2 regions of the Micrococcus sp. GbtcB5 genome follow, and region 2 is predicted to be linked to the other one. Evidence: predicted binding sites of a transcription regulator. Region 2 holds the regulator's gene; the other holds the start of a gene.
What was found. Region 2 encodes LexA, which represses DNA repair genes until DNA is damaged. Its sites were predicted from a motif close to TCGAACANNTGTTCGA; they were not measured.
Positions count from the first base shown of each region.

Region 1: a site for LexA is predicted at 1,798-1,813, ahead of KVS67_RS08375 (DUF6504 family protein). Genes of this name have one in related genera too.

Region 1 is NZ_JAGXJK010000019.1:20,452-23,856, forward strand. Features, by position in the region: gene KVS67_RS08365 (PKD domain-containing protein) at 1-256, opposite strand, end outside; gene KVS67_RS08370 (DUF6318 family protein) at 751-1,470, opposite strand; gene KVS67_RS08375 (DUF6504 family protein) at 1,944-2,270, shown strand; gene KVS67_RS08380 (DNA polymerase III subunit alpha) at 2,267-3,405, shown strand, end outside.
Region 2 is NZ_JAGXJK010000001.1:34,548-37,952, forward strand. Features, by position in the region: gene KVS67_RS00155 (ATP-dependent DNA helicase) at 1-1,101, shown strand, start outside; gene lexA (transcriptional repressor LexA) at 1,145-1,861, opposite strand; gene KVS67_RS00165 (LysM peptidoglycan-binding domain-containing protein) at 2,156-2,530, shown strand; gene KVS67_RS00170 (histidinol-phosphate transaminase) at 2,574-3,405, shown strand, end outside.

The DNA of each region.
Region 1 (3,405 bases), on a different contig from region 2:
CGGTGTCCTCGTACACGTGGCTCGTGGGGGTGGGGACGTTGAACTCCGGCTGGCTCTGGCCTGCGACCGAGGTGGTCTTGGTGGGGGACCCGTCCCCGTAGTCCCAGCGGAAGCTCACCGGCGTGGCGCGGAGTTCGACCTCGACCCCGTTGAGGGTGGTGACGAGCGTGCGCGTCTCGGCGTCTGCGTAGAAGTTGGTCTCCGCATTGCGGATCCCGCGTCCGCCATTGTCCGACCGGATCTCAGGCTTCAGCACGAGGAGCGTGCGGACCTCGTCGATGGAGACGGGCGGGGCGCCGTCTGTTGCTGGGCCTGGCGAAACCGCAGTAACGCATTCCGGCCGGCTGTAGTAGGGATCCCTATCTGGGCGAGTTGTGTCGACGAACTGCTCACGTACCCATGCCCCTTCTGGGCAAAAGGCCTCGGTCTGTTCGCGACACGTCCCAAAATCGGAATTGTTTTCTTGATTCGGGAAACAGGCGTCTACAGTGCGCTGCTCGATTGCCGGCTTTTCTCTGGCTCCTGGAGCGGTAACTTCGGATACCGGTTCGGAGGCCGGCTGAGGGGGCTGTGTTCGCGACTGTTTCTTGCACTGCGTTCGAATCCTAAATTCGACGTCTTCTCGCTTGCCGCTAATGGGAACATCGGTGCAGGTATTCGCGCGCTGTGCGTGCGCCGATGGCGCTTGAATCAGCGTTAGGGCGATGCAGGCAGTTGCTATTGCAATCAGAATACGCGAGATAGAAAGCATTATTGCGCATCCTGTTGATTTTGCATTTCATCGATCACCCAGTGGCCCTTGGAGGGTTCGTAGACTACGTCGGCCAGCCAGGTCTCGTCGTGAGTTTCCGCCCCACTGGCAGAGTCGTCTCTAACGCCCTGTGAGTCGAAGACATCTACAGCGGATGCGTCACGAACAAGAGTAGCGGTGTAGCCAAACTCTGACGGGGTGAGAGTTAACGATTTGATCGAGGTGTGCTCTCCCGTTGACCAGCCACCTTCTTTGTAGTGCTGGGCAGTTGAGTCGGATACGGCTTGGCAAAGCTCGCAGTATTCGCTGTATGTCGAATCAAAATCAGCAGTTTCCCCGGTCTGGTCGGTGTAGTAAATGGCCTCCCAGAAGTAGCGAATCGCCGCCTCGGCGCCCTCCTTGGTCTCTTCCTTCATGGCGGCGGGCATCTCCGGCTTGGGCACGTTCCGCGCGGGGCCGTCGGCAGACGCGGGCACGTATTCGCCGGACCCGCTCTCCGTGGCCGTGGGGGATGAGCTGACGCCCGCGGTCGCGCTCGTGCTCGCGGGCGCGGACGTCTCGACGGCGGGCTTGGCGGACGAGGGCGACGTCGTCGACGACTCGGCGGGCTCGGACTGCCCGCCGCAGGCGGTCAGCGTGAGCGCCAAGGCCACGCTGAGCGTGCCGGCCTGGGCGAATCGGTGGCGGCGCAGGGCGCGCCCGGGTGCGGTGAGAGACATTTCCCCTCCAACTGGATGTCCGTCGTGTGTCCGCGCCTCCCGCGCTGATCCCGCAGTGCGGTGCCCGTGGTATGCGAGGCCCGGTTGGTTCGGAGTATACGCAGACGGATTGTGGTCCTGCTCGCATTGTCCACAGGGCCGTGCCGGCGCACTTCTTCCGGCCCAGAGACGATTTTCTCGTGCATGTGCGCCCCAGGGTCGGGTTCGAGACCCACGGCCAGGACTCGGTCAGCCGGCCTCACGAAAGGGCGTTCCCGGCCTCGCCCGTCTCGGGGTCATGCGTCCTTAACGTGTCCGGCGGCTGCCCTACGTTCGCACCCATCGCATTCGAACACATGTTCGAGTACGATCGGGGGTGCGGCCCCACCTTCCCACTTCTTCCCCGCGTCCGGTCCGCCGGACGGGCCGCGCTCCCATCGCCCGACGGCACCCCGTCGTCGGTCCGGTCAGCAGTGCACAGGGAGAGAAGCAGAATGGGAGTCCTCACACAGTCGGTGGCGGTGGAGTGCGGGGCAGACGGCACCCCGCAGGGGCTGCGCTGGAACGGGCGGGACTACGTCCTCGCAGAGCGCCCCATGCGCTGGTTCGAGCGGCGCCGCTGGTGGGCGGAGGAGGTCCGCGCGGAGAAGGGCCGCGGCGCCGGTCTCGTGGACCACGAGATGTGGCGGCTGCAGGTCCGCCTGGCCCGGGCCGGCGCCGCGCCCCTGCAGACCCTCGACGTCGCCCACCACCTGGACTCCGGCCGGTGGCGGCTCGTGCGCGTCCACGAGCACGCCCAGGATCTGAGGCGGTCGGCATGAGCCGGGCCGCCGCGGCCGGACGCACCGTCGCACCCTTCGCCCACCTGCACGTCGCCTCCGCGTTCAGCGCCCACTACGGGGTCAGCTGGCCCGAGGACCTCGTGGCCGCCGCCGCGGCCGCGGACATGGACCTGCTGGCCTGCACCGACCGGGACGGGCTCTACGGCATGGCCAAACACGTGGGCGCCTGCCTGCGCCACGGCATCACCCCGATCGTGGGCGTGGACCTGGCCGTCCGGTGGAGCGAGGACGAGGACGCCGGCCGCGTGGTCGTGCTGGCCCGAGGAGGCTGCCACGGCTCCGGCTACCGCTCCCTGTGCGAGCTCGTCTCCGCCGCCCACGCCCGCACCACCGGGGGAGCGGCAGGTGGCAGCCCCTGGGCCAGCGTCGCCGAGCTCGCCGCCGCGGCGGCCGGCCGTGTCCCCACCGCCGCCAACCGGGACAACCCGCCCACCCCCGAGCTGTTCGTCCTCCTCGGCCCGGACTCGGACGTCGGCCGCCACCTGGCCCGCCGCCGGTACGCGGCCGGCCTCGCCGCCCTGCACCGCTGGAAGGCGGCCCTGCCCGCAGGCAGCCCCCACGCCGACGTCGTCACCCACCTCTCCGCCCCCGGCCGCCGCCTCGACACCGGGCACGCCGTGAAGACCCTCCGCGCCGCCCGCCAGGCCCGCATCCCCGCCGTCCTGACCAACGCCGTGCGCTACGCGGCCCCGGACGGTGCCGCCACCGCGGACGTCCTCGACGCCGTCCGTGCCCTCAGCTCCCTCGACGCCCTCCACGACCTGCAACCCAACGGGCAGGGCTGGCTCAAGTCCACCGCCGCCATGCACCGCATCGCCCACGAGGTCGCCGCCGCCGCCGACGACCGACCCGCCGCCCTGCTCGAGGCCACCCGCAGCCTTGCCGAGGCCTGCGCGCTCGACCCCGAGACAGACCTCGGCTGGGGCGTGCCCCGCGTCCCCGAGGCCGCCGTCATCGGCATCGACGGCCCCCCGGAGCACGTGCTGCGCGAGCGCACCCGCACCGGCCTCCTCGCCCGCTACCCCCACCTCCACACCGGGGGAGGCCTCCCCGGCACCAGCCAGGCGGCCCGGGATCTGCAGGACCGCGCCGAACACGAGCTCGGCATCATCAC
Region 2 (3,405 bases):
GACGAGGTGCAGGAGCAGGCCCTCACCGGCGTCCTCATGGCCGCGCGTCAGTGCCTGTCCGACCTCGGCCAGGACAAGGACAAGGAGGCCGACGCCGACGGCGGACGGCAGATGGCGCGCTCGCGGATCCTCGAGGTCCTCGAGGTGGTGGAGCGCATGCTCGCCGCCCGGCCCGAGGCCGACTTCCCCGAGGTGCTGTGGGCCACCCGCCCCGGCCACTTCGAGCCCGGCGTGGGCTGGCAGCCGGGGGACGAGACCGACCCGCCCCAGCTCTACGTGGCCCCGCTCTCGGTGGCCGGCAAGCTGCGGGAGGGCCTGTTCGGCAAGGCGACGACGGTGCTCACCTCCGCCACGCTCACCGTGGGCTCGGGGGAGCGCCGGTTCGACTCGGTGGCCGGCGACGTGGGCCTGGCCGGCCCGGACGCCCCGAAGTTCGAGGCCCTCGACGTCGGCAGCCCCTTCGACTACCCGCGTCAGGGGGTGCTCTACGTGGCCCGGCACCTGCCCCGGCCCGGCCGCACGGCCTCGCCCGAGTCCCTCGATGAGCTCGAGGCGCTCCTGAGGGCGTCGCGGGGTGGGGCCCTCGGCCTGTTCTCCTCGCGCCGGGCGGCCGAGGACGCCGCCGCCGAGATGCGCCGTCGGCTCGGGCCGAAGACCACGATCCTGTGCCAGGGGGACGCGACCCTCTCCGCCCTCGTGCGCCAGTTCTCCGAGGAGCCGGACACGTCCCTGTTCGGGACCATGAGCCTGTGGCAGGGCGTGGACGTGCCGGGGAACTCGCTGCGGCTCGTGGTGATCGACCGCATCCCGTTCCCGCGGCCGGACGACCCGCTCTCCCAGGCCCGCACCCGGGACGTCGCCCGGCACGGCGGCAACGGGTTCATGCGGATCTCCGCCACGCATGCGGCCGTGCGCATGGCCCAGGGCGCCGGGCGCCTCGTGCGCTCCGTGACGGACCGCGGCGTGGTGGCCGTGCTGGACCCCCGCCTGGCCACCGAGCGGTACGGCGGCTACATCACGAGCGCCCTGCCGGACTTCTGGCGCACCACGGACCGCGACGTCGTCCGCGGGGTGCTGGCACGGCTCGCCTCGGGCGATTGACCTCGCTCGGCCTCGGGCCGTCGGCCCGGCCGGAGGGAGCCGGTCAGAGCGAACGCAGGACCGTGACGACCCGCCCCATCACGGTGGCGTGATCGCCGAGGATGGGCTCGTAGGCCGTGTTCTGGGGGAGGAGCCAGGTGTGCCCGTCACGGCGGCGGAAGGTCTTCACGGTGGCCTCGTCGTCGAGGAGGGCCGCGACGATGTCGCCGTTCTCCGCCGTCTCCTGCCGGCGCACCACCACCCAGTCGCCGTCGCAGATCGCGGCGTCCACCATCGAGTCACCCGTGACACGCAGCATGAACAGCTCGCCCTCGCCCGTGAGGCGTCGCGGGATCGCCATGACGTCCTCGACCTGCTGCTCGGCCAGGACGGGGCCGCCCGCCGCGATGCGGCCGACCCAGGGGACCGGCACGCTGTCCGCCTCGTCCGTGCCGGTGTGCCACGCGGGGATCGTGGAGACCTGCGACGACGGCGCAGCGGCGGGGGAGGCGGCCTCGCCCAGCGGGGTGCCGTCCACGTCGAGCAGCACCTCGAGGGCACGCGGGCGTCCGGGGTCGCGCCGGATGTAGCCGTGCCGCTCGAGACGGCCCAGCTGGTGCGTGACGGAGGAGAGCGAGGCCAGGCCCGCGGCGTCGCCGATCTCGCGCATGGAGGGCGGGTAGCCGTGGTCGGCGATCGCGTCCCGGATGGTCTGCACGATCCGCCGCTGGCGGTCGGTGAGCGGCGCGCGCGCCGCCGGCTGATCGTCGGTGGTGCTCATGGCTGCCGTCCGTTCTCCCGGGGGTGATGGTGGCCGGCCTCGTGTTCCGGCGTCCGGCTGCCGTCCGGGCGCTTACCGTGTCCGCCCCCGCTGGTTGCCTGTGTCCTGGCGGTCCCCGGGGGCGTTCCGGGGCGTCCGTGCATCGCCTCGAGCCTAGAGGAGAGCCGCCTCTCATTCAAAGATATGTTCGATCTCGTCGTGGCGTGTCTCGAACACCTGTGCTAGAAAAGTACTCGAACGGATTCGAACAGATGTTCGATCGCCTGGAGGGCACTCGCCCCGGAGGAGGACACCATGACGCTCACCACCGCCCAGTTCGCCGGCTCGCCCGCGACCGCGCGGCCGCGTCCGGCCACCATCCGTCTGACCCGCCGCGGCCGCCTCGTGCTGCGGGGGATCCCCGTGATCGCCGCGGCCGTGGCCACCACGCTGGCGGCCGCCTTCTTCCTGGGTGTGCTGCTGTCGCCCGCCGCGGTGTCCGCGGACACCGCGGGGCCTGCCACCCAGTCCGTCACGGTCATGCCCGGGGACAGCCTGTGGACCATCGCCACCACGGTGGCTCCGGAGGCGGACGTCTACGAGGTGATCGCCGCGATCGACGAGCTCAACGGACTCGAGGGCCGGGCCCCCGCCCCGGGCGAGGAGCTGTTCGTCCCGGCCACGCGGTGACGCACGGCGGGCCTCGCCCTCCACGGTTCCTAGACTGGCGGCCATGACCGACCTCAGCTCTCTGCCCCTGCGTGAGAACCTCCGCGGCCTGAGCCCCTACGGCGCACCCCAGCTGGACGTGCCGTACATGCTCAACACCAACGAGAACACGCACCCGGTGCCGGAGGAGGTCGCCACCGCCATCGCCGAGCGGGTCGCGGCTGTCGCCGGGGGGCTGAACCGCTACCCGGACCGCGAGTTCACGGGGCTGCGACGTGCGCTCGCCGGCTACCTCGGCCACGGCCTCACGGCGGACCACGTCTGGGCCGGCAACGGCTCCAACGAGATCCTGCAGCAGATCCTCCAGGCCTTCGGCGGCCCCGGGCGGACACTGCTGAGCTTCCTGCCCTCGTACTCCATGTACCCGCTGCTGGCCGGCGGCACGGACACCGGGTTCGTGGACGGCGGCCGCGCCGCGGACCACACCCTCAGCGCCGAGCACGCGGCGGCCATGGTGCGGGAGCACCGCCCGCACGTCGTCTTCCTGGCCTCGCCCAACAACCCGACGGGCACCGCCCTGGACCTGGCGACCATCGAGGCCGTGTACGCCGCGCAGGCGGAGAACGAGGCCGCCGGCGGGCCCGGCGCGATGGTCGTCGTGGACGAGGCCTACGCGGAGTTCGCCCTCGCCGGCACCCGCTCCGCGCTGACCCTCCTGCCCGGCCGTGAGCGGCTGATCGTCACGCGCACCATGTCCAAGGCGTTCGCCCTGGCCGGCGCGCGCCTGGGCTACCTGGCCGCGGACCCCGCCGTCGCCGACGCCCTGCGCCTGGTGCGCCTGCCGTACCACCTCTCCGCGGTCACGCAGGCCACGGCGGAGGCCGCCCTCGACCACG